Regions from separate parts of the Rhizobium sp. BK176 genome, predicted to be linked through region 3. Evidence: riboswitches for the same ligand, from Rfam matches in the RefSeq annotation. Region 3 holds a riboswitch; each other region holds the start of a gene.
The links. A riboswitch is a leader RNA that binds a small molecule or an ion and turns the genes downstream of it on or off. The one in region 3 is predicted to bind cobalamin.
Positions count from the first base shown of each region.

Region 1: linked by a shared signal. The riboswitch ahead of cobU (bifunctional adenosylcobinamide kinase/adenosylcobinamide-phosphate guanylyltransferase) and the one ahead of bluB (5,6-dimethylbenzimidazole synthase) in region 3 are both predicted to bind cobalamin.
Region 2: linked by a shared signal. The riboswitch ahead of FHT76_RS19110 (CbtB-domain containing protein) and the one ahead of bluB (5,6-dimethylbenzimidazole synthase) in region 3 are both predicted to bind cobalamin.

Region 1 covers NZ_JANUBV010000013.1:51,254-61,065, reverse strand. Annotated here, with positions in the region: gene FHT76_RS28815 (cobyric acid synthase) at 1-1,145, shown strand, start outside; gene FHT76_RS28810 (chloride channel protein) at 1,142-2,932, opposite strand; cobalamin riboswitch at 3,180-3,577, shown strand; gene cobU (bifunctional adenosylcobinamide kinase/adenosylcobinamide-phosphate guanylyltransferase) at 3,707-4,231, shown strand; gene cobW (cobalamin biosynthesis protein CobW) at 4,236-5,285, shown strand; gene cobN (cobaltochelatase subunit CobN) at 5,295-9,074, shown strand; gene cobO (cob(I)yrinic acid a,c-diamide adenosyltransferase) at 9,076-9,708, shown strand; gene FHT76_RS28785 (helix-turn-helix domain-containing protein) at 9,709-9,812, opposite strand, start outside.
Region 2 covers NZ_JANUBV010000006.1:5,258-15,069, reverse strand. Annotated here, with positions in the region: gene FHT76_RS19120 (bifunctional diguanylate cyclase/phosphodiesterase) at 55-1,620, opposite strand; gene FHT76_RS19115 (histidine phosphatase family protein) at 1,981-2,544, opposite strand; cobalamin riboswitch at 2,588-2,739, shown strand; gene FHT76_RS19110 (CbtB-domain containing protein) at 2,768-2,977, shown strand; gene FHT76_RS19105 (CbtA family protein) at 2,991-3,734, shown strand; gene FHT76_RS19100 (hypothetical protein) at 3,775-4,383, shown strand; gene FHT76_RS19095 (helix-turn-helix transcriptional regulator) at 4,380-5,162, opposite strand; gene FHT76_RS19090 (sulfite oxidase-like oxidoreductase) at 5,348-6,010, opposite strand; gene FHT76_RS19085 (M20 aminoacylase family protein) at 6,211-7,386, shown strand; gene FHT76_RS19080 (adenine deaminase) at 7,443-9,230, opposite strand; gene FHT76_RS19075 (nucleoside hydrolase) at 9,227-9,812, opposite strand, start outside.
Region 3 covers NZ_JANUBV010000014.1:62,023-71,834, forward strand. Annotated here, with positions in the region: gene FHT76_RS29735 (DUF1003 domain-containing protein) at 90-614, opposite strand; gene FHT76_RS29740 (LTA synthase family protein) at 696-2,624, opposite strand; gene FHT76_RS29745 (hypothetical protein) at 2,830-3,663, shown strand; cobalamin riboswitch at 3,689-3,871, shown strand; gene bluB (5,6-dimethylbenzimidazole synthase) at 3,911-4,600, shown strand; gene FHT76_RS29755 (DUF2865 domain-containing protein) at 4,607-5,689, opposite strand; gene FHT76_RS29760 (NADP-dependent malic enzyme) at 5,817-8,129, opposite strand; gene FHT76_RS29765 (UDP-2,3-diacylglucosamine diphosphatase) at 8,356-9,180, shown strand; gene FHT76_RS29770 (MFS transporter) at 9,341-9,812, shown strand, end outside.

The DNA.
Region 1 (9,812 bases), on a different contig from region 3:
ATCAGAAGCTCAAACCGACGCTTCTCGATTACGTGATGCAGAGCTTTTCCGAGGTTTCTACCGGGGCGGATCTGGTGATCGTGGAAGGCGCGGGTTCGCCGGCAGAAATCAACCTCAGGGCGGGCGACATTGCCAATATGGGATTTGCGACCCGTGCCGGCGTGCCGGTGATACTTGTCGGTGACATCGATCGTGGAGGCGTGATCGCTTCGCTGGTCGGCACCCACACGATTTTGCCCGACGAGGACCGGGCAATGATATCCGGCTATATCATCAATAAGTTCCGTGGCGACGTTTCGCTCTTCGATGCCGGCATCGAGGCGGTGCGGCACTTTACGGGATGGTCGTGCTTTGGTGTCGTGCCGTGGCTCAAGGACGCCTCCCGCTTGCCAGCCGAGGATTCGGTTGCGTTGGAGAAGCTGGCGCGCGGCGGCACCGGAGCACTCAAGGTCGCCGTGCCGGTCTTTTCCAGGATCGCAAATTTCGACGACCTCGATCCGCTAAGGGCCGAGCCGGATGTCGAGTTGGTTTTTGTTCGCGCCGGCGAGCGGCTGCCTGCGGACGCCGGCTTGGTGATCTTGCCAGGTTCAAAATCAACGGTATCGGATCTGGCGGATATGCGCGCTCAGGCTTGGGATTCCGATCTTCTGGTCCATGTAAAACGCGGCGGGCGGGTCATGGGCATTTGCGGCGGCTATCAGATGCTCGGACGCAAGGTGCATGATCCCCTCGGCATTGAAGGCTCTACCTTGGAGGTAGAGGGGCTGGGGCTGCTTGACGTCGAGACGGAGATGGCGCCCGAAAAGACAGTCCGCAACAGCGTCGCGACGATGGTGGAAGACGGTTCACCGCTTTCAGGCTACCAGATCCATCTTGGCGTTACGTCCGGCGAAGACTGCGGCCGTCCGTTCGCGATCGTTGACGGAAAGCCGGATGGGGCCGTGTCGGCAGACGGCCGGGTCGCCGGCACCTATCTGCACGGGCTCTTCGCGAGTGACGCCTACCGTTCCCGCTTGCTGCAGAGTTTTGGCCTTGCGGGCGAGAGGACCGATTACCGTGCTGGCGTCGAGAAAGCTCTCGACGACATTGCAGCAGAACTCGAGGCCTGTCTCGACGGGCGTTGGCTCGACGAACTCCTCAGTTAGATCTCGCCGGAGATTTCGCGGCGGCGGCGGTCCAGTTCTTCGCTATAGCGGCGTAGGGTGTAGGCCTCGCTCAGCTGCCCGACGACTTTCCGCTCAATCAGATTATTGACGACCGCCAGCGCTTCGCTTTCGGTCTTGTCAAAGATCGCTGCTGCCTGCTTGGCGTTCATTTGCGGTTGCAGGAAATCGTTCTTGAAGCGGATGAATTCTCCCAGATCCTTGCCGGTCTCGTCGGTGTCGGTCAGGTTTGCGTAGATATCGGGAACGAGCACCAGGCCGCTGTATTTGCCGGTGTCATCAACCAGGACAACGCGCTGCGCCGAACCGATGGGGAAGCGCTCCTTGAACTCGTCGATGGTGAGGGCGGCATTCGCCGTCTTCACGTCGGCGCGCATCAGCCGGTCAACGGTCAGGTTACGGATCCAGCCGACATCGTGCGCGCTCCGGATGCTCTCGCCGCGCAGGTGGAAGCGCCATGTTGCGAAGGAGTAACCGAAGGTGCTGCGCACGACTAGCGAGGAGGTGATCACCGCCGCAAGCACGAGCGCCGTGATCGGAAAGTCGCCGGTAATCTCGAGCGCAAGAAACGTCATCGTCAACGGTCCACCGATGACGGCGACCGCAAGCGAACTCATGCCGACGACCGCGTAGATGACGGGTGTCAGCGTCGCATGAGCGAAATAGGGTGCCGAATAGGCGAAGAGCTTGCCGAGGAGTGCACCCATGAACAGGGACGCGAAGAATAGGCCGCCTCTGAAGCCGGAACCGATCGAGATAGCCGAAGCGAATGCCTTGAGAAGAAGAAGGCCGACAAGCACCGGAATTGCGACATCGCGGCCGAGATTGAGGTGCAGTGCACCGTGACCGGCCGACAGCACCTGCGGCGTAATCAGCGCGAGCAGGCCGACGACGATGCCGCCAAGGGCAGGGCGCAGCGGCGTTGCAATGGAACTCCGGCGAGCCAATTCCTCGATCCAGGCGACGCCCTGCATGATCATGATGCCAACGCCGGCGCAGAATGCACCGAGTAACAGCGCCGGAACGTAGTCTGCAGGCATGACGGTTCCAAAGTCACCGACGTCAATAAGAAAATCGCTGCCGGCCAGCAGGCGTGCAATTTGGGTCGATACCAGTGCGGAAACGACCACCGGCGTCAGCGAGACGATGGTATATGAGCCGATGATCAGCTCAAACGCATAGAAGGCGCCGGTCAGCGGAGCGTTGAAGGCCGCCGCAATCGCACCCGAGGCACCGCATCCGACGAGAACGCGCAGATCCGATCGGCGAAGCTGCAGCTTCAGTCCAAGCTTCGAGGCCAGTCCCGCCGCCAGCTGCGTGTAGCCGGCCTCTAGGCCCACTGAAGCGCCGAAGCCGTTCGAAATGAGGTTCTGGACCGCCACCAGAATACTGTCGGTGAGCGATAGTCGGCCGCCATGCAGCGCGTTAGCCTCGATCGGGTCAACCATCGGCTTCTTGCGCGTTTTGGCAAGCACGAAGAGCATCAGACCCAATAGTATGCCGCCGCAGACAGGCGCCGTCAGCAACAGCAGCTTGTTGTCGATCTGCGAGGAACTCAGCCGCTCGATATCGCTGATTCCGAAGATCAGACTGTGCATTTCGCGGGAAACGAGGCTCATGCCCGTCACCGCAAGTCCGGAGATAACGCCGACGATCGCGCCCGCGATGACCATCCCCAGCTCAGTGCGTCGCAGCAGTGCGCGCATCCGCCCGATGTCGAGAAGGGTATGGAATGGACCGAAACGGCGGATATCGATTCTTAGGAGCATCACGGGAAAACTAGGCGGCAGTGGGCGCGATCAAGTGGAAGGGAGGGAAGGGCAAATCGGTGGCGCGACCCGCTTGCGACGCAATTGCGGCAAAAGACCGGCGATCGCAACAATAATTTGTGACGTAAGTAACTGATAAAAGACGATGAATTTGGTAGAGAAGGTCGTGTTGAGAGCGGGTCCGGCAGTATACCGTGCCGAGGCGCGCATCGGCTTCCGATTGACTTCACCAAGGGCCTTGCCTAACGATGAGTTCACAACGGATGGTTCCGGACCGGTTGAATCGGTGCGGATGAAAAGGGAATGTGAAGCGGTGGACCCAATCCGGGCACCGTCATCATAGCCGACCCCGCGACTGTAGAGCGGTCAGGGTTTTCCGTCCGGCGTTGTTTTCGCGTTGATGACAGCCTGCAATGGTGCAGGCGGGCGGCGCGGAGATGGCGACGGAAAAGTCACTGGCAGTGCATCATGATCAACCGGGGCAGGACGCCTCTTACGTCTACGAATCGTCCGCCTTTTCATGAAATGCAGCCGGGAAGGCGAGGAAAATCCGCTGGCACGATCTGGGGCGACCGGTTTCCGGTCCGCCCCGATCGCGGCCAAGACCCGCGAGCCAGGAGACCTGCCAACCGTGCCGGGCGAGAAGCCCATCCCTGGGCTTATGCCCGCTGCCAGCACGGAGGTTGTCATGGCTGAACAAAAGAGTTTTCGGCTGCGTCCAACAGCCATTCCGCTCCTTTGCGGCAGCGTCCCGCAGATCGGATATCATCTGCCATGAGCCCGATATCCTCCGGTGCGACCTTCGTCCTGGGCGGCGCGCGCTCGGGAAAATCACGTTTTGCCGAACAACTGGTCGCCTCAAGCGAGCTGGAGCGCCATTACGTGGCGACGGGCCGGGCCTGGGACGAGGAAATGCGCGCCCGGATCGACAAGCACAAGGCCGATCGTGGCGAGCTCTGGCACACCCATGAAGAGCCTCTTGATCTAGTCGGCTGCCTGCGAGCGATCGACGGCGAGGGGCGGGCGATCCTCGTCGATTGCCTGACGCTTTGGGTTACCAATCTGATGATGGAGGCGCGCGACATGGAGGCCGAGTTTGCTTCGCTTGCCGCGTATCTGGCGACAGCGCGTGCTCGGCTCGTCATCGTTTCCAACGAGGTCGGTCTCGGTATCGTTCCTGAGAACCGCATGGCGCGGGAGTTCCGCGATCACGCCGGTCGCTTGCATCAAATGATCGCGGCCGAGGCCGCGGATGTGTATTTTATCGCGGCAGGTCTGCCGCTGAAGATGAAGGGTTGAATTCATGAACCAGCAGAAAATTCCGGCGACCGTCATCACCGGCTTCCTCGGCGCCGGCAAGACGACGATGATCCGCAATCTGCTTTCCAACACGAACGGCAAGAAGATCGCGCTTATCATCAACGAGTTCGGCGATCTCGGCGTCGACGGCGACGTGCTGAAGGGCTGCGGCGCGGAGAACTGCACCGAGGATGACATTATCGAGCTGACCAACGGCTGCATCTGCTGCACGGTGGCCGACGACTTCATTCCGACGATGACCAAGCTTCTGGAGCGCGAGCAGCGCCCCGACCACATCGTCATCGAAACTTCCGGCCTGGCGCTGCCGCAGCCGCTCGTTGCCGCCTTCAACTGGCCTGATATCCGCACGCAGGTCACTGTCGATGGCGTGATTACTGTCGTCGACAGCGCCGCCGTTGCCGCCGGCCGCTTTGCCGATGATCACGATGCCGTCGAGGCTCGCCGCGTGGAAGACGAGTCGCTCGACCACGAGAGCCCGATCGAGGAGCTTTTCGAGGACCAGCTGACCTGCGCCGATCTGATCGTGCTCAACAAGACCGATCTTCTCGATGCCGACGGTCTTGGCCGCGTGCGCGATGAGGTCGCGTCGCGCATTGCCCGCAAGCCCGTCATGATCGAGGCGCGCAACGGCGAGGTTCCCGCGAGCGTGCTGCTCGGGCTCGGCGTTGGCACCGAAGGCGATGTGGTCAATCGCAAGTCTCATCATGAGCTCGAGCATGAGGATGGCGTTCCCCACGATCACGATGAGTTCGACAGCTTCGTGGTGGAACTCGGCGCTATTGCCGATCCGGCAGCCTTCGTAGATGCCCTGAAAGGCATCATCGGCGAGCATGACGTGCTGCGGCTCAAGGGATTCGTCGATGTCCCCGGCAAGCCGATGCGTCTGCAGTTGCAGGCAGTCGGCAGCCGTATCGACCACTATTTCGATCGCGCCTGGGCGCCTGGCGAAGCGCGCGGCACCCGTCTTGTTGTCATCGGTCTGCACGAAATGGACGAGGCAGCGGTGCGCAAGGCGATCGAAGCGCTGGCATAAGGCAGTCTAATGCATCTGCTTCTGGCACAGCAGGGAACGATCAGCGACGGCGAGGAGGCGATCGATCTCGGTCAGTCTCCCGGCGACGTCCTGTTCCTGTCAGCCGCCGATACCGAGCTTGCCGCGATCGCCGCCGCTTATGACGAAGCGGCGGCCGGCTTCTCGCTGCGGCTGGCAAGCCTGATGAGCCTCAAGCATCCGATGTCGGTCGATGCCTACATCGAGCGGACGGCCCGGCATGCGAAGCTGATCGTCGTGAGGGCGCTGGGTGGCGCCAGCTACTTTCACTATGCGCTGGAGGCGCTTCATGCCGCGGCGGCGCGATCCGGCGCGCTGATTGCGGTTTTACCGGGAGATTCTAAGCCGGATGCGGGTTTGACGCCGTTTTCGAATGTTCCGCTTGAGGATCTGAATGCGCTTTGGGCCTACCTGATCGAGGGTGGCGACGGCAATTCTCGGGCGTTTCTCGCCTATGCCGGTGCGATGTTGGCAGGAGCGGAGAAACCGGAAGCGGCATCGCCGCTGATGAAGGCCGGCATCTGGTGGCCGGGCAAGGGCGTGCTTGGCGTCGACGACTGGACAGCGGCTTGCGACGAGCGGCTTGGCGCTGCTTGGGAAAGCGGAGCCCCTACTGTAGCTATCAGTTTCTATCGCGCGCTCGTGCAGAGCGGTGAGACACGACCGGTCGAGGCCCTGGTCGACACGCTGCTGGCGGAAGGTATCCGGCCGCTGCCGGTATTCGCCTACAGTCTGAAGGATCCTGTGTCGAAGGGCATTCTGAAGAGCGTGTTTGATGTCATCAAGCCCGAGGTGGTGATCAACACGACTGGTTTCGCCGTGTCGGCGCCGGGCGCGGATCGCGAGCCGACCGTTCTCGAGGCCAACGACGCCGTCGTGCTGCAGGCGATCTTTTCGGCCTCGTCACGTGAGGCCTGGGCCGCGTCTTCGCAGGGGCTTTCGGCGCGCGATCTCGGCATGAACGTCGCGCTGCCCGAGGTGGACGGCCGCGTGCTGTCGCGTGCCGTCTCCTTCAAATCAGCCGCCCGCTACGATGCGAGGGTCGAGGTCAACATCGTCGGCAGCGAGCCCGACCTCGAGCGGATGCGCTATACCGCTCGACTTGCGGCCAATTGGGCGCAGCTGCGCACCACGGCCGCCGGCGAGCGGCGCATCGCGCTTGTCCTTGCGAATTATCCAAACCGTGACGGCAGGCTCGGCAATGGGGTCGGGCTGGACACCCCCGCAGGCACCGTTGAGGTGCTCAAAGCCATGTGCGCAGCCGGCTATTCGGTTGCAGACGTGCCTGACGATGGCGACGCGCTGATCCGGCGTCTCATGGAAGGGCCGACGAACTCCGGCAGCGACGGCAAGCTTATCCGCGAATCGCTTTCCTTGAGTCGTTACAAAGCTTTCTTCGAAAATCTTCCGAAAAAGATTCAGGATGAAATCGGCGCCCGCTGGGGTGCACCGGAGGCCGATCCCTATGTCGTGGATGGCGCCTTTGCGCTGCCGTTCATGCGGCTTGGCCAGGTGCTGGTCGGTATCCAGCCGGCGCGCGGCTACAACATCGATCCGAAGGAAAGCTACCATTCTCCGGATCTCGTCCCACCGCACGGTTATCTCGCCTTCTATGCCTTCCTTCGCCATGAGTTCGGCGCTCACGCCGTCATTCACATGGGCAAGCACGGCAATCTGGAATGGCTGCCCGGCAAGGCTCTGGCGCTGTCAGAGGAATGCTACCCGGAAGCCATCCTCGGCCCCATGCCGCATCTCTATCCCTTCATCGTCAACGATCCCGGCGAGGGAACGCAGGCGAAGCGCCGCGCCGGCGCGGTCATCATCGATCATCTGACGCCGCCGCTAACGCGCGCCGAGAGCTATGGACCGCTGAAGGATCTGGAGGCGCTGGTCGACGAATATTACGAGGCGTCGGGCGGCGATCCGCGCCGCATTCGGCTTCTCAGCAAGCAGATCCTCGAACTAGTGGCGGATATCGGCCTCGATCGCGATGCCGGCATCGACAAGGGAGAGAGCGAGACCGCGGCATTGAAGAAGCTCGATGCCTATCTCTGCGATCTCAAGGAGTTGCAGATCCGCGACGGCCTGCATGTCTTCGGCGTCTCGCCGCAGGGCCGGCTGCTGACGGATTTGACGGTGGCGCTGGCCAGGGTTCCGCGCGGGCTCGGGCAGGGCGGTGACCGCAGCCTTCAGCGTGCGATTGCCGCGGATCTGTGCTTGGAGTTCGACCCGCTCGACTGCGACATGGCCGGAGTTTGGAGCGGGCCACTGCCCGGTATTCTTGCAAGAGTCACGGATGCCACATGGCGGACGAACGGCGACACCGTCGAGCGGATCGAACTGCTTGCGGCACGGCTGGTCGCCGGCGAGTTTGGTTGCCTGGAAAGTTGGGAGGCCACCCGCACGGTTCTCGCGGAGATCGAAACGCGGCTCAAGCCTGCCGTTCTCGCCTGCGGGACGGCTGAGATCGAAGGCCTGCTTCGAGGGCTCGACGGCCGTTTCGTGGCGCCGGGACCATCCGGGGCTCCGACGCGGGGCCGACCGGACGTGCTGCCGACCGGACGAAATTTCTACTCGGTCGACAGCCGGGCCGTGCCGACGCCGGCGGCCTATGAGCTCGGGAAAAAGTCCGCGGAACTGCTGGTCCGCCGTTACGTGCAGGATCACGGCGAATGGCCGGTCTCCTTCGGCCTGACGGCCTGGGGCACCTCGAACATGCGCACTGGCGGCGACGATATCGCCCAGGCGCTCGCCCTGATCGGTGTGAAGCCGGTGTGGGACATGACCTCGCGGCGCGTCACCGGCTATGAAATCATTCCGCCGGCGCTGCTGCGTCGGCCGCGTGTCGATGTGACGCTGCGTATCTCCGGCTTCTTCCGGGACGCCTTTCCAGAACAGATCGCGCTGTTCGATAAGGCAATCCGCGCCGTCGGGGCGCTGGAAGAAGATGCTGCGGACAATCCGATTGCCGAGCGCATGCGCGGTGAAGCAGCCCGACTTGAAGCCGCTGGACTGGATGCAGCGCAGGCTGACCGCCGGGCCGGCTATCGAATTTTCGGCTCGAAGCCAGGCGCTTACGGTGCCGGTCTGCAGGCGCTGATCGACGAAAAGGGATGGGAGCGTCGCGCCGATCTGGCCGAGGCCTACCTTGTCTGGGGAAGCTACGCTTATGGCGCTGGCGAAGAGGGTCGGGCGGAGCGCGGTGTCTTCGAAGAACGGCTGCGCTCGATCCAGGCAGTCGTGCAGAACCAGGACAATCGCGAACACGACCTTCTCGACAGCGACGATTATTACCAGTTCGAGGGCGGGATGGCGGCTGCGGCCGAAACGCTGGCGGGCGATCGGCCATCGATCTATCACAACGACCATTCGAGGCCGGAGAAGCCGGTGATCCGTTCGCTGGAGGAAGAGATCGGTCGCGTCGTGCGTGGCCGCGTCGTCAATCCGAAGTGGATCGATGGCGTCATGCGCCATGGCTACAAGGGTGCCTTCGAGATTGCCGCGACCGTCGATTACCTCTTTGCCTTTGCGGCAACCACGGGCGCCGTTGGCAACCATCACTTCGAAGCCGTGTACCAGGCTTTCGTGGTGGATGCTGAGGTCCGCGATTTCATGATCGAGAAGAATCCCGCCGCCTTCGCCGACATGAAGGAGCGGCTGCTGGAAGCGATCGATCGCCGCCTCTGGACGCCGCGCAGCAATTCCGCGCGGTTCGACCTTTCAGACACATTCGGCTTGCATCAGGGCAAGCTTGTATCCGGGGAACATTGAGATGACCGACGAAACCACCGAAGCCGCTGGCCACGACGACGCCCGCCACGCCGAGAAGATGGCGAAGAAGAAGGCTGCCCGCGACAAGATCATGGCCTCAAAGACCGATGAGAAGGGCCTTATCATTGTCCATACCGGCAAGGGCAAGGGCAAGTCTTCGTCCGCCTTCGGGATGATCTTCCGGCACATCGCGCATGGCAAGCCTTCGGCCGTCGTGCAGTTCATCAAGGGTGCGATGTGGACTGGCGAGCGCGACCTGATCGAAAAGCACTTCTCCGACATCTGCCAGTTCCACACCATGGGCGAGGGCTTCACTTGGGAGACGCAGGATCGCGCCCGCGATGTGGCAGCGGCCGGTGCCGCCTGGGAGAAGGCGAAAGAGTTGATCCGCGACGAGCGCAATTCCATGGTGCTGCTCGACGAGATCAACATCGCACTTCGATATGATTACCTCGACATCAATGAGGTGGTGGAATTCCTGAAGAACGAGAAGCCGTATATGACTCATGTCGTCCTGACCGGCCGCAACGCCAAGGACGAACTGATCGAGATCGCTGATCTCGTGACCGAGATGGAGCTGATCAAGCATCCGTTCCGCTCGGGTATCAAGGGGCAACCGGGCGTCGAGTTCTGATCAAAGCGCCTGGGAGCTTGCGCTCTTTGCAATTTGCATGAGTATCGTCGCCGTCTGCTCGTTGGCGGGGAAGAAGGATTCGATCGCAAGTTCGGAGAGCGTCA
Region 2 (9,812 bases), on a different contig from region 3:
TTTCTGATGTGCGGGAATGCTAGCAGTACGGATGTGGCGTACGTTGCGCGGCGCTCATCCGTTCGCCAGCGTCACATCGCGATCGAAGATGAAGGAGTGTGTGTCTTCGGCGGGCATGGGTTTTCCGAAGAGATAGCCCTGGCCAACATCGCAGCCGAGCTGAAGCAGGTGACCGAGTTGGCGATGCTCCTCGATGCCTTCGGCGGTCGTCTGTATGTTGAGGCTGCGACCGAGGCCAAGCATGGCGCGAATGATCTTCTCCTGGCGCTCGTCATCGCGGTAGGTCGCAATGAAGCTCTTGTCGATCTTGATCTTGTCGAACCGGTATCGGGCGAGTTGGGCGAGGCTGGAATAGCCCGTGCCGAAATCGTCCAGGGCGATCTGCACGCCGGCGTCGTGGAGTTCATCCAGAATGATGGCGGCAACCGCCGGATCCTGGATCAGCGCATTCTCGGTGATCTCGATCTCCAGGCGGCGTGGCGGCAGGCCGTTTGCCGAGAGCACCTTGAAGATGCGCGAGGCTAGCAGCTTGTCCTCCATCTGTACCGGAGAGACGTTGAACGACAGCATGACGTGATCATCCCAAGCCAAGGCATCGCGGCAGGCATGCGCAAGAAGATCCTCGAAGAGCTCGGTGATCATGCCGGTTTCTTCGGCAATGCTGATGAAGACCGGCGGCGGAATGGCAACGCCATCTTCATCCGTCCAGCGCGCCAGCGCCTCGAAGCCGCAGACCGTGCCGGTCTTGAGATCGATCAGCGGCTGATAGAACGGCCGGATAGCCTTCTTTTGGATCGCAATCCGGAGCTTCGATTCCAGAGTAGCGCGTTTTGCCACCTTATCCTGCATCGAGGCTTCAAACGCCATGTTCTGATTGGGGCCGCGTGACTTCGCCTCGTACATGGCGAGGTCGGCACGGTGGGCGGCGTCCTCCAACGGCTCCCGACCCTGTTGCCAGCGATCATAACCCACACTGGCGCCGACTTCGACGGCAAAGCCATTGATATTGATGGGGCGCGTTACGGCCTGGATAAGCAGGCACGCGAAGCGCTCCTCGTGCCGCGGGGAGAGGCCGAGCGCGACGACGACGAACTCGTCACCGCCAAAACGGTAGACGCAATCAGCGTTGCCGATCGCGCAGATGCGCTTTGCCACTTCGATCAGCAGCGCATCGCCGCCATTGTGGCCGACAAGGTCATTGACCTTCTTGAAGCCATCAAGGTCGACGGAGAAGATTGTAACATTCTGCTCCCATTCGTCGCCCTCGACATCGGTCTTCGTCCTTCGCGGAAGGACTTTACGCTCGAAGGCATAGCGATTGGGAAGCTTGGTGAGGTGATCGTGGGTTGCCGTCCAGTCGGCCTTGGCCTGGGCGCTGGCCCGCAACTCCATCTCCTTGCGAAGGTCGACGATGCGCAGGATCGAATAGACGAAGCTCATCGCGCCGCCGATGCCGAGCGCGAGGACGAGTTTGTCCGCACCATAATTCTCGTAAGCGCCGACGAAGGCGACGAGCCAGTTATCCAATTCCAGGATCGCGCCGACAAGCCACAGCGTTACTCCCAACGCCATGACCAACAGGCATTGCCTTCCGGCTCTGCTCTGGAAGAATACCGGCATGCTTCACTCCATCTCCACCCGAGCGCCGGTGTATCATTGAAGTCTGAAGCGTTTGTTGAAACCAAAGGGCGAATTCTTGGTATCTGCGCCTACCGTGAGAGGAGGTCGGCTCGAAAGGCGAGCGGTACCACCGCCCGCCTGTCGCTCTCAACGGATCAATAGGGATGCGCCAATGATGAGCAAGAGCAGTGTGACGGCGGCAGTCGTGCGTAGCAGGCGCGTGCGCCGGATCTGCGCGCCGCTCCAATCATAAGGCATTTGGTCCTCCTTGGGGCAAGGAACACGGCCCGACTGTGTCGGGTCGGAAAGCTATGGCATGGTTCGCTTGCGTAAGGCTGATCTAAATTAATGCTCAGAAAATTAGGTTGCCGGGCCTTCCACGCGCAGCGACCACCGGCTGCCATTGCTGGTCATGTGGACAATAGCGAGAGGTTCGATATCGGCGATCCAGAAGGAGGACACCGGAGCTTGTAGCGTGTTGATGATTGCTGCCCTGATGACCGCGGCATGAGTGATGGCGACGCTATGGCCACCGGCCTGCAGGCGCTCGCTCATCCAGGTGTTTACACGCATGCACACGGCGGCGATTGCCTCGCCACCGTGCGGCGCTTCTTCCGGTCGCGCCATCCAAACCGCCAGATTTTCCGGTTCCGCCTGCTGGATCTCCGCAATCGAGCGTCCTGCCCAGCGGCCAAAGTCACAATCGGCGAGCGCCTCGGAAAATTCCGGTTGTAGGCCAAGCGCCTCGGCCGTCTGCCGGGCGCGCAATGCCGGGCTGGCAACCACGCTATCGGCACGCCGGAGCCGAGGGACGATTGCCTTCGTCGCAATGATTGCCTTGTCGTTCAGCGGTTCGTCCTGCGGGAACCGCGCCTCGCGATTGGCGGCTGTCGAACCATGGCAGATCCAGGTGAGGCGCGTCATCACGTTGATCGTCTCCGGATAACGGGGAAGGGGACCTGCCGCTCTATGAAGTTTCGTTGACAGGCTCGAAGCCGCAGATATAACGGTTATGTTGTGGGTTTGGAAACCGGTGAAATTCCGGTGCGGTCGCGCCACTGTGATCAGGATGAGGATACCTCGGACTGGAAGTCAGACCCTGCCACGCAACAATTCTCGACTGAACGCGTCATTCCAGGAGGAATACATGTCTGACTCTACTTTTGCGCCCGTCGCCATACCCGCTCCGATTCCGGTTGGTGAGCTTTTGCCCTGGGCGATCTTCGGCGGTCTGCTGATGCTCATCGCCATCTATTTCGTCGGCACCGAAGAGGGCGCGATGGCGCTTTTCAACGGTATGTACGTGCACGAGTTCGTGCATGACGGCCGGCATCTTCTCGGCTTCCCCTGCCACTAAGGGAGTTCCGAACATGGTTGGAAATCTTTTGCTTCGCGGGATGCTCGCGGGCCTGATCGCTGGCATCCTCGTGTTTGCCTTTGCCCACACCTTCGGTGAGCCGCTGGTAGACCAAGCGATTGCGTTCGAGGAAGCCGCAGCGCAGGCAGCCGGCGAAACGGCCGAACCCGAGATCGTCAGCCGCGCCATGCAGGCCGGCATTGGTCTCTTCACCGGCGTGATGGCTTACAGCATCGCTGTCGGTGGGCTGTTCGCACTGGTTTTTGCCTTTGTCCAAGGCCGCTTCAGTGGTCTCGGGGCACGTGGAACGTCGGCAGTCATCGCGGTTGCGGCCTTCGTCTCCGTTGTTATCGTGCCGAATATCAAATACCCGGCCAATCCGCCGGCGGTCGGCAATCCGGATACGATCGGCGTCAGGACTGAGCTGTTCTTCCTGATGATCGTCGTTTCGATCGCCGCGCTCGTTGCCGCAATTGCGTTTGCACGCCGTCTCACTCCACGGTTCGGTGCCTGGAACGCAGGAATCTCAGCAGGTCTCGCCTATGTCGTCTTCATCGGTGTCGTGCAGTATCTGCTCCCGCCGATCAACGAGGTGCCGGAAGACTATTCGGCGGCGGTCCTTTGGCGTTTCCGTACGACCTCGATCGGCATGCACCTGATCTTGTGGAGCGTCCTCGGTGTGGCCTTCGGTGCGCTCGCCGAGCGCAAGCTTGGCGCCGTTGCAAAGCTGCGCGCTCACGCGCCGGCCTTCCATTGATCGGAGGGGCTCCGGAGCGATCCGGAGCCTCATTCAAACGATGATCTTTCGGCACTCAATTTTCCTTTTGTCCCTGCTCGCGTTGCTACAGTTTTGCTCGGTTGCGGAAGCACACCAGCGCAGCGGCAGCGGACCTCATACCGGCATTGCGATTGCCGAAATCTCACATGGCGAAATGATCATGTTCGCCGAGTATCGCGATCGGATCATCGGTCTCGCGGCCCGCGCGACGGACACGACAGAGCCATTCCGGCGTGTGCTGAACTACGCCCAAATCCAGCATGCCTACTGTTTGTGGGGCAAAATGCCTGGTGGGGTGACCGACGAGGCCAGCCCGTTCAACGAATGCTCGCACGCCTATCTCGCGGCAACGAAGGCCGTGCTGCTATCGATGCGGAGCATGGGCGGCGAGGCTGTCGAAGCCGAGGCCATCGTCTCGGCAATCGATGCCGGCATGGTGCTGCGCGGCTTGGCGTTGATCACCTGCGAGTTTAGCGGAGAGGCGTTCAACACTGCAGATATCGTTCGTCCCTCCTGGAGCGCTGTTCCGCTGCATCCCGCTAGTCTGGCGACGTTGACGGCGCTTGCGGCGGCGCTGCTGGCTGCGGTCTATGGCGGGCGGCGCCTGCTTCGACGGATCGCACCCTAACTTTTCTCGACATCGCGGTCGAAGTGCGTTGCAACCAGCATCGCCGTAAGGTGCACGGTGTTCTTCGCGCCGTAGCGCTCTTTCATGCGCTCCAGCCGATGTTCGACGGTTCGATGCGAAATACCGAGATCAGCCGCGATCTCCTTGGCCGTAGCCCCTTCGGTCAAAAGCTGGATCACCGCTTCGTCGGTCGCATCCATGCGAGCCTGCTGCTGAGGCGGGTTGAACATGAACCGCCCGTTCGAAACTGTCAGCAGCCAGGACGGGCGCCGCGCCATTGTCTTTTGGGGAAGGATCAGTCGCTCATATCCGAGATTGACGCCCAGGACCCTCGTTTTGACCAGTTCCATCGACGGTTTCTGCGTCGCAATCACCTCACGATAGCGCGGGATGACAGCCGTTTCCATGTACGTACGGTCCTTGAACTCGCCGATGCGTTGATCAGCGAACAGCTTATTGATGTTCAGCAGGCGTGAGCTGAAGCCAGAGGAGCGTACGACCTTGAGATACCATTGCAGCGGATCCTCTCCATCGAGAACCACAAGTGTCATCCTCATTCTGATCGTTAGGAGATCCACAACGTCGCGATAGATGTCTTCCGGCGCAGCAGGCGGCTGCGGCGTGGTATGCAGCCACGCGTCCAGCAGTTTCTGCGTGACAGTGTGAAATGAGGTGTGCTTGTTCATCAACTCATACGCGATATCTGGAATCGGCATGCAACAACAACCTAAAATGGGTGCAGGTTCAATAGTGACAGCATTCAAATTGTCATAAGGCATTAATTTGAAAATGCATTACTTCCAATCTCTATTCTGGGGTGAATTTCGGTTCGCGCCAATTGCCCGCTATGCGGGTCTTACTTGTCGGTTTGAGGAGGCCCCGAGAGGGCGTCTCGCGAAACTATAGCGAGCAAGCGAGAGGCGCTGTCCTGTCGTCCCGCGCGGAGTAGCAATCGCTACTGGTATCAATCCCCAGAATAGCGCTGCTCCCGCCACGGGTCGCCATGCATATGATAGCCGTTCTGTTCCCAGAAACCCGCGGCGTCGGCCGGCAGCAGCTCGATACGACGCAGCCACTTCGCGCTCTTCCAGAAATAGAGGTGCGGAACCACGAGCCGCATTGGGCCGCCATGGTCACGCGTCAGAGGCACGCCTTCCCAGGATGTTGCCAGGATCGCATCCTCGGCGGCGAAATCCGCGAGCGGCAGGTTCGTCGTGTAACCGTCATAGCTCGTCAGCATCACATAGGAGGCTTCCGGCTTTGGCATCGCCTGATCGAGCAGATCACGGGTCGACACGCCCTTCCACTTGTTGTCATAGCGCGACCACGTCGTCACGCAGTGAATGTCGGTGACCTTGACGCTTTGCTCCAGCGCGTGGAAGGCGGCCCAGGAAAGATCAAGCGGCGTTTCGACAAGCCCCCGGACTTCAAGGCGCCACGTATCCGTCGAGATGATTGGCTGCTGACCCAGATCAAGGACCGGCCAATTCTTGACGAGATGCTGGCCGGGTGGCAGTCGCTCGGCTTGCGGGCGGCTGATGCGGCCGGTGAGGAACTTTCCTTCTGCTGCCCAGCGGCGCTTCGACGTCGTGAGCTTGCTGTCAGTCGGGGTTTGATCGTCGCTCATTGCTGGCCTTTCGCGTTGCAGCGATTAGGCCATTCACCTCCGCGCACTGTCAAGCGTCGCTCCTAGATCGTCGCATGGATCCGGGCCATCGGCTGCGGCGAGAGCATCGAAGAGGTTGAATTTCCGGGGTATTTGCTGAATAAGAGGGACCACCATGGCGCAGTTTTGACGCCTGCGCGCTTTTACAGGACGTCCGGCACATGCCCATTCCCGCCCGGATCGAGAACGATCTGCCATTCTTGACCTCGCTGCGTCGCGATCTGCACGCGCATCCCGAACTTGGCTTCGAGGAGGAGCGCACGAGCGGCATCGTCGCGCAGCTATTGGAAGAGGCGGGCATCAAGGTTCATCTGGGCCTAGGCCGCACCGGCGTTGTCGGTACGTTGCAGGTCGGCAGCGGGACGCGCACGATCGGGCTGCGTGCCGATATGGATGCGCTTGCAATGCCGGAGACCGCGGATCGCCCGTATAAATCCAAATTTGCGGGCAAGATGCATGCCTGCGGGCATGACGGACATACGACCATGCTGCTCGGCGCGGCACGGCATCTGGCGGCAACGCGCGCGTTTTCCGGAACCGTGCATTTCATCTTCCAGCCAGCCGAGGAGGGCAGAGGCGGGGCGCGCAAGATGGTCGAGGACGGCTTGTTTAAGCACTTCCCATGTGATGCCGTCTATGGCCTTCACAACATGCCTGGCCTCGCCGTTGATGAGATCGCCGTGGTCGAAGGGCCGCAACTGGCGTCTTCGGACAGTTGGCGTGTGACCTTCCGGGGTACCGGAACGCATGGTGCCAAGCCGCACCTCGGCAAGGATCCGATCACGGCAGCCGGCACCTTCCTGACCTCGTTGCAGACGATTGTCGGACGTGTCGTCGATCCGTTGCAGCCGGCGGTCGTCAGCGCCTGTTCGCTGCAGGCGGGCGATCCCAAGGCGTTGAACGTGATCCCCGATATCGTCGAAATCGGGGGGACCGCCCGCGCCTATTCGCCTGAGGTCCGCGACCAACTCGAGGAAGAGATCGGACGGCTTGCGAAGGGCACGGCGGCGATGTTCGGCATTGCTGTTGATTACCAGTTCGAACGGCGCATCCCGCCTGTGGTCAACGACAGCGATGCGACCGCGCGTGCGTTAGGCGCTGCCGGAGCGGTGTTCGGGGACAAGGTGCGTACCAGCTTCCCGCCGTCGACGGCAGGCGATGATTTCGCCTTCTTCGGCCAGAATGCGCCGGGATGTTACGTCTGGCTCGGGAACGGTCCTGCCGTCGATGGCGCCCTGCACCACAACACCGCCTATGATTTCAATGACCATGCGCTTGGTTATGGCGCGGCCTTCTGGACGGCTCTGGTCGAGCGTGAGCTGAAGGCTACGCTGTAGATCGTTTGAGCGATTGATAGATTGAGCAGGCGGGCAGCAGTGCCCGGATGCTGAGGTTATTCGCTCTCGAGAATCTCGATTACGGGGCTTTCGAGCACTTCGCCGGTCAGAACGTCGGATATCCCTCGATCCGTCTGATGCGGGCCGACGTTGCAGGCAAGCGTGGCGCCGAAGCATGCCTTGAAAACTAGGTAGGGCGGTTTCCAGTCAACGATCTTTTCCATCGCCTTGCGGATCGCTCGGAAGGACGCCGCCGTTTCTGCCAATGGGGCTTCCGTCACGAGGCCCGACACCGGCAGCGGCAGAAGCGCTTCGATCTGGCCATCTTTGGCGACGGCCATGCCGCCGCCCGCTGATATCACCGCGTTGGCGGCGACTGCCATGTCGCGAGCGTTGCCGCCGAAGACGGTAAGGTTGTGGCTGTCGTGCGAGACAGTCGTGCAGAAGGCTCCTCGCCATTCTCCCCAACCGGTGAGGAAGCCGACGCGTGGCCTGCCATCGACCTTGCCGTGCCGATGCGCGACCGCGATCATGGTGCTTCCGGCCGGCGGAACGACGAAACCGCCGTCGACGCCAGTTTCCGCCTCGCCCCACTGGGTGAAACGGGGGCGGTCAATCGTGGCGACACGAACGCGCTTGCCGGTGGCGGGAACCCTGAAGTCATCTTCCGTCAGGGACGTCAGCTTGACCGAGTTCTGCAATGCCTGCGTCTCGAACGAGCGCAAGTGGGCGTCCATTTCACCCGATGTTGAGACGATTGCGCCATTGGCGATGACGGCTTTCGTGGCGAAGCCAATGAGGTCTTTGAAGAGCACGAGATCCGCGCGGCGACCGGCAGCGATCAGGCCGAGATCCGAGCGCTTCAGTCGTTGTGCCGCGTTGAAGGTGGCGGCTCTCAGCGCCCATTCCGGCTTCATCCCATAGCGGACGAGCCGGCGGATGACGTCGTCGAGACCGCCGCCGTCCTTCAGTTCGTCCGGGAAGACATCGTCGGTGCAGAGCGTGACCGTCGATGGCAGATGGCCGATACCGTTGAGAGCGGTTACGAATTCCTGCAGCAGATGGTCATGCGAGCCGCGCAACTCGATGGTCAGCCCGGCGGCCAGCTTCTGCAGCAGGTCGGCGCTGGAGGTCAGTTCGTGATCCGAAGTGACGCCGGCGGCCATGAAAGCATTCAGGTCAGCGTCCTCGAGCCCACGGGCATGGCCGCAGACCAGTTTCCCGGATGCGAGGCCGGCATTCACAATGTCGGTCATGCGCGGATCGCCGTCGATGACACCGCGCATGTTCATGACTTCGGCAACACCACCTACACCAGGCCACCGCAGCATTTCGGTGATAACAGATGCGTCGAAATCCGCGCCGGCGACTTCAAGCCCCGGAGCGGAAGGAACGCAGGAAGGCGCGAGAACGATGGTCCGGAGCGGTAGGCAGCGGGACGCTTCGATTGCCCAGCGTACGCCGTCCAGGCCATGCACGTTGCCGAACTCGTGCGGATCCCAGACAATGGTCGTCACGCCGCGCGGAACGACGGCTGCCGCATAGGCGGCGGGCGTCACCATCGAGCTTTCGACATGCATGTGCGTATCGATGAGACCGGGCGAAACGATGCTGCCTGCTGCGTCGACGGTCTTGGCAGTGTCGGTGCGGCTACCTGGTGCGTGAACGCTTGCGATCAGCGGTCCAACGACGCCGATGTCGGCGTCGCGGGTCAGGCCGGTGACGACATCGAGCAGGCGTCCGCCCGAGATCAGCAGATCGAAGGGCGCGTCACCGCGCGCGGCGGCAACGGCGCGGGCGCGAAGTGCGGGATCGTTGAGATCTTTCGGTTCGGTGACGCTCATCGGCCGGCCTCATCGATCAGTGCGCCGAGGATAAAGGCGCGGGCCTTTTCGGCGTCGATACCGATGGCGTATTCGGCGTTGAAGGTTGCATGCGTCGCCCGGGTCTCGACCACGGTGCGGCCACGGGTATGCTGGCCCTGCAATTCGGCATCGATGCGCGCCGGACGGAACGTGACAATCTCGGGCGCGACGAAGGCAACTGCGGCTGACGGGTCGTAGATCGCCATTCCCGATCTGCCGCGGCTGGTTCCGATGCCGATGTAGCCGTCGAGCATATCGGCCAGCAACGCGGCATTGTGACCGCCAGCGTCTCGCACCGGGCCGACGTCGTCAGGCGTCGCGATAACCTTACGGCAAAGATCGAGATCGACCATGAGTAGCGGCAGATTATGGGCGAGAACGATGGCAAGCGCTTCCGGGTCGGCCAGCGCGTTGAACTCGGCGGACGCCGTGTGATTGCCCGCCGTGACGCCGCCGCCCATCCAGGTCAGTTCGGTGATGCGGGCGGCGAGGTCCGGGCGTGCCAATGCGAGGGCAGCGAGATTGGTCAAGGGACCGAGCGCGAGGATTCGATGGGGGCCA
Region 3 (9,812 bases):
CATTTGCGTCGATGTTTCAATGCGGGACGTGATTAGCGGATCGTTAATCAGTCGGTATAGTTAAATTCAAGCGGTTCCGGACGGCGGCATCAACTTGGTAGTCGCTGGTGTAGCCGTTCGATATCTTCTCGCAATGCTGCAATTTCCGTGAGCACGCGCATGTCTATCTTCTGATGCAGCGACAGGACTTCGAGTTCTGCTTTGAGATTGACCTCGTAGTCTTTGGCGGCCTCGAAACGATCGCGCTCAGCCTGACGGTTCTGCGACATCATGATGATCGGAGCCTGGATGGCGGCAAGCATCGACAGCACAAGATTGAGGAAGATGAAAGGATAGGGATCGAAAGCGCGTGTGAGCAGCACGATGGTGTTCACGACGCACCAGAAGACCAGAAAAAGCAGGAACGTGACGATGAAGTACCAGGAGCCGCCAACGCGGGCGATCGAATCCGCCAGGCGTTCGCCGACAGATGATTCGGCCCGCAGAGCCGCATTGATATCGGTCGAGATTATCTTGCGCTCATGGGCCTTTGCGAGGACGCGCTTCTCGATCTCGCCGAGTTCGTCGGCCGACTTGTCGAAGTGATGGTGGATGAAGTCCGATAGATTATGCATGGCTGACTCCGAATGCTAGATCGCTCGGGCGCCAGTATTCCCCAATGTTTTCAAATTGCAATGTGGACTTCTGTCGCTCTTTTACGTGCCTTGCGCATAGAGCCAGGCATGCTGTGGGAAGAAGCGATCAAGGGTCTCGGCCTTGCCGAACATGATGTCGTGCTGGAGGTATCGATAGTCCCGCACGAGAGGATCGAGGTTTTTTGGTTTCAACACCCAATCGGGCGACGGCGTGTTGTCGCGCGCAATGAGCTGATAGCGGTCGATGACGCTGTACTTTTTCTGCACGCGACCGAGGAAGCCCGTATAGTAGGGATGCTCGAAGCCGGCGAACTTCAGAAGATGATAGGGAAGCAGTGACGGGCTGATAGTGCCGACATCCTTTTTGCTGCCCTTCTTGTTCGACCAGATCACGAGCGGGGTCTCGTGCTCCTGTTTCATGACGCTGACCGATGCCTTGCGGGTCGCAACCTGATCCGGCATGTAGCCTGTCGCCATGTAGACGTTGCCGAGCGGAGGCAAGTGGTCTCCCCAGAGCACGATGATTGTTTCACGGTCGCGCTTCTTAGCCCAATCCATCAGCATCTTGAGGCTATCGTCGGCTTCCTTGATCCCCTGTGTGTAGGTGGCGAGCGTCGCCCGGTCCGCGTCGTTCAGGTTGCCCTGTATGTCGATGCTGTTGTGCGCATAGCGGTTAGGCTCGTAAGGGCCGTGTCCCTGAAGAGTGACCCCGAAGAAAAAGAACGGGCGATCAAGGCCGTCGGCTTCGTTGATGATCTCCTTCATGAGGGACTCGTCCGAAGCGAAGATGCCCCTTTTCTCCATCGGCGGCAGGGTTTCTTCCGAGCGGAACTGCTCGAAGCCGAAATCCTTGTAGACTTCGTTGCGGTTCCAGAACCAGCCGCTGAAGGGGTGCAGCGAACGGGCAGCATAGCCTTCGCCACGGAAGAACGTCGCAAGCGAAGGAAGGTTGCCTCTAATATACTGCTGATACGGGATGCTGCCGTAGGGCAGGAAGGCATTCGAGAATCCCGTCAGCGCTTCGAATTCGACGTTGGCCGTCATGCCCCCGAACTCGGGCGAGAAGACGTAGCCCGACTGCGCCGCGCGGATGTTCGGCATGGGATCGGGCGACATGCTGATGTTCCTCAACCTGGTCGGATCCCAGAAGGATTCGCTCATCAGCATGATCACGTCGGGCTTTTCGCGCGGGCCGCTGAGGTAACCGTAGTTACGGCCGGGAATGGCATCGAGCGCTTGTGCACCGAAGCCGGCTGGCGCTGCCACGTCGGCCATCGGAATATTGAAGATGAAGGCCAGGATGAAGCCGTTGCTGCGGTAGTTTTCCTTCTGGTCCCACATCATCGGAACGACCTGAAGACGGTCGCGTATGTAGGAGTATTTGGAATAGTCCATCAGCGTGCCGAAGGCGGCGACGACAGGCAGGCCGATGCAGAGGTGACGCAGGCGAGTGGTCTTCGAAAGCCGCGGAAAGTGGCGCCAGGCGAAATGCCAGAGCGCGGCAATCGCGGCAACGGAAAGAATGATGCCAACCAGCATGGCGACGGCGGTCCACGGTCGGTCGCGCACCATCACCGGCAGCAATTCCATGATCTGCCGTCCGAAGAGGACGTCTGACGGATAAAGAGGATCCGAAAGGTAGTGCTGCTTTTGGTTGGAGACGATAGCCGGGACGATAACCACCGGCAGAACGATCAATGCCGAAATGAATCGCCTTCCCAGGGCTGCATCCAGAGAGAGCATCAGAACGGTCAGCATCGCGACGGTGGTGATACCGGGACGTGCCGGCGACGTCAGGAATTCCCCAACGTCGGCCAGCCCATCGCGCGCAATAATTTCAACCGCTACGGTGGCGAAAACGGCAATGAGAGCGGAAAGGCTGATGGCCAGGGCCGTCCGTATAGCCGGCGACCGTGCGCTTCCCCGGACACCGGTGGAAAGCGACGCAACCCGCGTTGCCGCTGCGGACCTCATTACCAACGCGATCAACTGAAAAACTCCAACGTCATAAAAGCTTCACTGAACTGTCACACCTTCGTCATGAACGCTAGATGAACCGTTAGGTTTCCAGCATTTGTGATTGGTGGATAAGGGCCGAGGGCCGTGTGCCCGACACCCATCGCTACCCCGCGTCGACTTGTGCTCGGTGGCGAGGCATCGTAGGTCAGGGGAATCGATGTCAGGAGGATTTAGATTGAGAAGTTCCGTCGAGATCTACAATGTCAGAACGGGCGAGGCGCGCGTCGTCTGGCAGACCGCGCAATTGGTGGAAGCGCCGAACTTTTCGCCGGACGGAAGCTATCTTCTGCTGAATGGCGACGGGCTTCTTTACCGGCTGGCGCTAGACGGTTCGGGCAAGGTCGCGAAGGTGGATACTGGCTTTGCCAGGACCTGCAACAATGATCATGGCATCTCGCCTAACGGCCGTGAGATCGTCATCTCCGATAAGACGGAATTCGGGAAGTCGACGATCTATGTGCTTCCCGCCGAAGGCGGGACGCCGCGACTTGTGACGCAAAATCAGCCGTCCTATTGGCACGGCTGGTCGCCCGACGGAAAAGAGCTCGCCTATTGCGGCATCCGCAACGACCTGTTCGATATCTACACGATCTCTGTGGCAGGCGGCGAAGAAAAGCGTCTAACGCATGGCGAAGGACGCAATGACGGGCCGGACTATTCCGCGGACGGCCAATGGATCTATTTCAATTCCAGCCGTACCGGCCTCATGCAGATCTGGCGGATCCATCCCGACGGGACCGGGCTCGAGCAGATCACCGGCGACAACTACGGGAACTGGTTCGCTCATCCGTCGCCCAACAATGACAAGGTTCTGATCCTCTCTTACGACCCTGACGTCTTCGATCATCCGCGCGATCTCCACGTTCGCCTGCGGCTGATGGACATGGACGGCGGAAATCTGAGGACGCTCTTCGATCTCTTCGGCGGACAGGGAACGATCAACGTGCCCAACTGGTCGCCTCTAGGCGATGAGTTCGCCTATGTACGTTATTACCCGGTCTCTGCGTAAAGGATTGCATCGAGCGATTTTTACCGGCATAGACCCTCCGTCGGGTGCCCGTCTCAGGCGGGAGAATCGGGAATTCGGTGAGAGACCGGAACGTGCCCAGCGCTGTAAGGCTGACGTCTGCCGCATCAAGCCACTGGTCCAGCACCGGGAAGGCGCGGCAGTCGGATGACGCCAAGTCAGAAGACCGGCCCGACATCGTAGACTGACCTGCGTGGACGGCGGGCGGTTGTGTTGTTGGGGATTGACGATGCGACCAGACCATTCAGGCTCCCTGTCGGGAGCCGCAGCCTTTTCGACCGAGGAACGTGACGCCGTTTATCGTGCGATCTCGACGCGTCGCGATGTCCGTTCGGAGTTTCTCCCGGATCCGATACCGGACGACGTTGTCCGCAGGCTCTTGACCGCCGCGCACCACGCGCCGTCGGTTGGGTTCATGCAGCCTTGGAATTTCGTCCTGGTGCGCGATCAGCAGGTGAAAGAGGCAGTATGGCAAGCCTTCGATCGCGCCAATCGCGAGGCCAGCGAGATGTTTGCGGGCGAGCGGCAGCAGCTCTACCGGTCGCTGAAGCTTGAAGGCATCCGCGCCGCACCGCTCAGCATCTGCGTGACCTGCGATCCGGATCGCTGCGGCGACGTCGTTCTTGGCCGAACGCACAATCGGCGGATGGATTCCTATTCGACGGTGTGCGCCGTGCAGAATCTGTGGCTGGCTGCCCGAGCCGAAGGTATCGGGGTTGGTTGGGTGAGCATTTTTCACGAGTCCGATATCAAGCAAATCCTCGGTGTGCCGGATCGCGTCGAGATCGTTGCCTGGCTCTGCGTCGGCTATGTCGATCAGCTCTATGACCAGCCGGAGCTGGCGGCCAAAGGTTGGCGTCAGCGGCTGCCGCTGGAGGAACTCGTGTTCACTGACCGTTGGGACAATTCGCTGGACTGAGGGTGGCTATTGTTGCTGCGGCTGAGGGCCCGGCTTTGCCGGGTTCTTCAGGTCGATCGTGCCTTGGTCGCCGGCCAGGAACTGTGGGCCGATCTGGCGGACCTTGCTGGTTGCCGGATCGTAAGGCCTGTCAGGTGCCTGTGGCTGCGAAGCCGCGGGGGTAACGGACTGGACCTTGGCCTCGGGCTTTTTGGTTTCGATCGTCGTAATTGATCCCTGCTGTGGAGGTTCGCTGATCGATTGGCTTTTTCGCATCCGCTCGTAGTAGCCGTTGAGATCGCAACTGCAGGACGATTTTTCGCCAGGCTTGCGGTTCTTGTAGGCGAAGGCATTCGGCATGGCGCTGTAGGGAGCGCCCGTCGCGGCCGAAATCATCTGTGATGTCTCGGTGCTGGAGACGTCATGATAGAAAAGCTCGGTGTCGATCCCTGGACACATCTTCGAGCAGGTATCGGCGTCACGGGGGAAGTCCTGGGAGGTCGCATTCGAGCTCAATGGGAAGAAGCCGCCGTCGCAGGTTCGGACACAAACGGTGTTCAGATGAGAGAGAGTCGACATGCCGAAACCGTATCGGCGCTGGTTAGGATCGTCACCTAAAGGTATGAAGGTGTCGTTGCGCATAGCCTGGTCTTCGATGCTCGGCGGCGCCGCGTATCCCTCTGCGCGGTCCTCGGGCCACTGCTCGTCATTGCAGCCGTTGTCGTCGAGTGCCGCCAGCAGCTCGTTTCTCGTGCGCACATCCTGGCTCTGGCCACGCAATTCATCGCGCCGCTGCTGCAGATAACGGATGTTGTCGACCATCTTGCTCTCTGCGCGCTCGAGCTCGCCGCAATAGCCGTCGTCATCGCCGATCACGACCATGCTGCCGCTCGTGCAACCGTTCTGGCGCAGATCGCTGCGGAGCTTGCGCAGTTCAAGGTTCTGTTCTGCAATGGCACTGGCGAATTTGCGCACCTCTGGCGTGGTGCCAATGATCTCAGGCAGGTCGGCGAGCCGCGCCCGCAGGTCGCCACAGATTGCCGGCACCTGCGCATGGGCCAGGCCGGTGAAGGCAAGCACTGTTGCGAGTGACAGAATCCAGCGGTTCAAGGCACGGTCCCATCGGTAAGCAAATACGAGCGGTCATAGGCGCGGCGTTGTGCCTCACCTCTGCCGCGAGCCTGCTTGTAGCAGGCTGCGGTTGAAATCTTAGCGCATTTTCACCATCGGCCGCAAATCACGCTGGCTGTGAAGCCTCAACGACGGCGAGGGCGGCCATGTTGACGACGCCGCGCGAGGTCACGGACGGCGCGAGGATATGTGCCGGGAGTGCAGCGCCAAGCAGGATCGGTCCCACATGCAATCCGTCGATCATCGATTTCACGACGCCGAGCGTGATGTTTGCCGCATCGAGGTTCGGGAAGACCAGCAGGTTCGCTTCGTCGTGCAGGGTTGTGTCAGGCATGACCCGCTTGCGCAGGGCGTCGGAGATGGCGCTTTCGCCGTGCATCTCGCCGTCCACTTCGAGCTCAGGCGCAGCCTCGCGCACAAGCTGAAGCGCAGCGCGCATCTTCGTCGCACTCTCGGACTCACGCGAACCGAAATTCGAATGGGATACCAAAGCAGCGCGCGGCGTGATGCCGAAGCGCTTGATTTCCTCGGCGGCAAGAACTGTCGACTCGGCAATTTCTTCGGCACTCGGATTGAAGGTGACGTAGGTGTCGGTGAAGAAAGTGGCGCCGCGCTGGGAAATCAGGAGGCTGAGGGCGGAGAAATCGCAGACGTCGTGCCTCTTGCCGATGATCTGACGGACATCGCGGAGATGCTTTTCATAGCGGCCTTCGAGGCCGCAGATCAGTGCATCCGCTTCGCCCCGCTTCAGCGCCAGTGCACCGATCACAGTTGTGTTCGTACGAACGATCGTGCGCGCGGCCTCCGGAATGACCCCACGGCGTCCGACCAGCGAGAAGTAGAGATCGACATACTCGCGGAAGCGCGGGTCGTCTTCCGGGTTGATGACGGCGAAATCCGAAAGCGGCCGGATGCGCAGGCCGTAGCGCTGCAGGCGTGTTTCGATGACCGATGGGCGGCCGATCAGGATTGGCTCGGCAATGCCTTCCTCAAGCAGAACCTGCGCGGCGCGCAGGACGCGCTCGTCTTCGCCTTCGGAGAAGATTACCCGCTTGCGCTCGGCATTCTTCGCGGCGGCAAAGATCGGCTTCATGATGAAGCCCGAACGGAAGACGAAGCGGTTAAGCTGGTCGAGGTAGGCGTCGAAATCTGCGATCGGACGCAACGCGACGCCGCTTTCGGCCGCGGCCTTTGCGACCGCCGGGGCGATGCGCAGGATCAGGCGCGGGTCGAAGGGCGAGGGGATCAGGTAGTTGGGGCCAAAGACAGGAGTTTCGCCCGAATACGCCCGGGCGGCGACGTCGGATGGTTCCTCGCGCGCAAGGGCCGCGATGGCGCGCACGGCGGCCATCTTCATTTCTTCGTTGATCGTGACTGCGCCGCAATCCAACGCACCGCGGAAGATATAGGGGAAGCAGAGAACGTTGTTCACCTGGTTCGGGAAATCGGAACGACCAGTGCAGATCATCGCATCGGGACGCGCTGCCCGGGCGAGATCGGGCATGATCTCCGGGGTCGGATTGGCGAGCGCCATGATCAGTGGGTTTTCGGCCATTTGCGCCAGCAGTTCCGGCTTCAGCACGCCGGCTGCGGAAAGGCCAAGGAAAACATCGGCCCCACCGATGTTCTCGGCAAGCGTGCGGGTGTCGCTTTTCTGGGCGTAAACGCTCTTCCATTCGTCCATCAGTTCGGTGCGGCCCTCGTAGACCAGACCTTCGATGTCGTGGACCCAGATATTTTCGCGCCTGGCGCCCAGCGTGACGAGCAGATTAAGGCAGGCAAGGGCGGCAGCACCTGCGCCGGAGGCGACGATCTTGACCTCGTCGATTTTCTTGTTCGCCAGTTCGAGGCCATTGAGGATCGCCGCGGCGACGATGATGGCAGTGCCGTGCTGGTCATCGTGGAAAACCGGGATCTTCATGGTCTCGCGAAGGCGGCGCTCGATCTCGAAACATTCCGGCGCCTTGATATCCTCGAGATTAATGCCGCCGAAGGTCGGCTCGAGCGAAGCGACGGTCGAGACCATATGATCAACGCTCGATGCCTCGACTTCGATGTCGAAGACGTCAATGTTGGCGAATTTCTTAAAGAGGACGGCCTTGCCTTCCATGACAGGCTTTGAGGCGAGTGGGCCGATATTGCCGAGCCCGAGAACGGCGGTGCCGTTGGATATGACCGCTACGAGATTGGCGCGCGACGTGTAGTCGGCGGCCGTCTCCGGATTGTCGCGGATTGCGAGACAGGGTGCTGCAACACCGGGGGAATAAGCCAATGCCAGGTCGCGCTGGTTGCCGAGCGGCTTGATCGCTTGAATCTCGAGCTTGCCCGGACGCGGATAGCGATGGAAATAGAGCGCCTGCTCATCGAGGCTTCCACCTACCAAATTCTTTTCCGTCTTGGACTTTTCGTGATGATCCATCATCGCCTCCGGGCTGCCGCATGCTGTCTTGAAGTGTTTTCAATACATCAATCGGCATGGCGGAACAGTCGGAATTTCCATCTAAATGCGAAAACAACGCGAATCTCTCCTGGCATCCGCGCAGGTCGACAGGAGCCGGGAAAATCAACCGGGAAAGCGGCGTGTCATCTTCCTGAAACACGACTCTGGTTTTGGAGAGGCAGGTGAACGATGGGACACGAGCAGGATGCTTGTGAGGGACAACATGGATACGCGGCACTTCCGTACGCTTTTCATTTCCGATGTGCATCTCGGCTCCAAGGCCGCGAAGGTGGACTTCCTGTTGGATTTTCTCAAGCATCACGACGCGGACACGATCTTTCTTGTCGGCGATATCGTCGATGGTTGGCGGCTGAAGCGAAGCTGGTACTGGCCGCAGGATTGCAACGACGTTGTGCAGAAGCTGCTGCGCAAAGCGCGCAAAGGCACGCGGGTTATCTATATCCCGGGCAATCACGACGAATTCCTCCGTGACTTTCCAGGCACCCATTTCGGCGGCATCGAGGTTGCCGAGCGGATGATGCACGAAACGGCCGACGGCAAGAAATACCTGGTCCTGCATGGCGACGAGTTCGACGTCGTCGTCCGCAATGCGCGCCTTCTCGCCTATCTCGGCGACTGGGCTTACGACATGGCGATCATGATCAACATCGGCCTGGCAGCGATCCGCCGCAAGATGGGTATGCCCTACTGGTCGTTTTCGGCGTGGGCCAAGCTGCAGGTCAAGCACGCTGTCAATTTCATAGGCGAGTTCCAGCGCGTCGTCGCCGACGAAGCCCGCAAGCATGGCGCAGACGGGGTGATCTGCGGTCACATCCATCATGCCGTGATGGAGGACATGGATGGCATCCGCTATATCAATACTGGCGACTGGGTCGAAAGCTGCACGGCGATTGCCGAACATCAGGATGGCACCTTCGAATTGATCGAGTGGCGTTCAATGAGCGGAATACAGCCAATCCCGATGGCTATCGGTCACCGCGAAAAGGAAGTCGCGCCGCAGGCTGCCTAGTCGCGGCCTTTGCTCCCGCAATTCACAGTATGAATTTAGCCCGTTGTGTCTTTGCGACAGGCCCTATTTATTTTCTAAAACGTTTTCGATGGGCAAGTTCTTGCCATAGTCGCCCTTAGGTTGACGTGCTAGGCAGCGTTCAGTTTCCTGCAGGTCCATCATGATTCCCGCTCAAAATCCTCCGGCAAGTGAGGGCGCGCCACCGCGCTTTCGGCTTCTCAGTGCCTTGTCTTACTGTGCGCCTTTGCTTGTTAATGGCGTTGCCTTGCCGTTCTTCCCGATGTGGCTCGCGCTGCACGAGTTCAACGATCATCAGATCGGCGTCATCCTGGCAGTGCCGATGGTCGTACGCGTGCTCGTTGCACCTATTGTCGCCATGTATGCCGACCGCATGAAGGAGCGGGCGGATGTATTGCTGTTTTCCGGAAGCCTGTCGCTGCTGACGGCGATTGCGCTTTACTGGACAAATACGTTCTGGCCAGTGCTGATCGTCTATACCATCCAGGGCGCGACTTTTGCCTGTTACGTCCCGGTCGTGGAATCGATCGTGATCTCGGGTGTAAGGCGCTGGGGGCTGGACTACGGGTCGATGCGGGTTTGGGGCTCGATCGCGTTTATTGTGTCCACCCTGA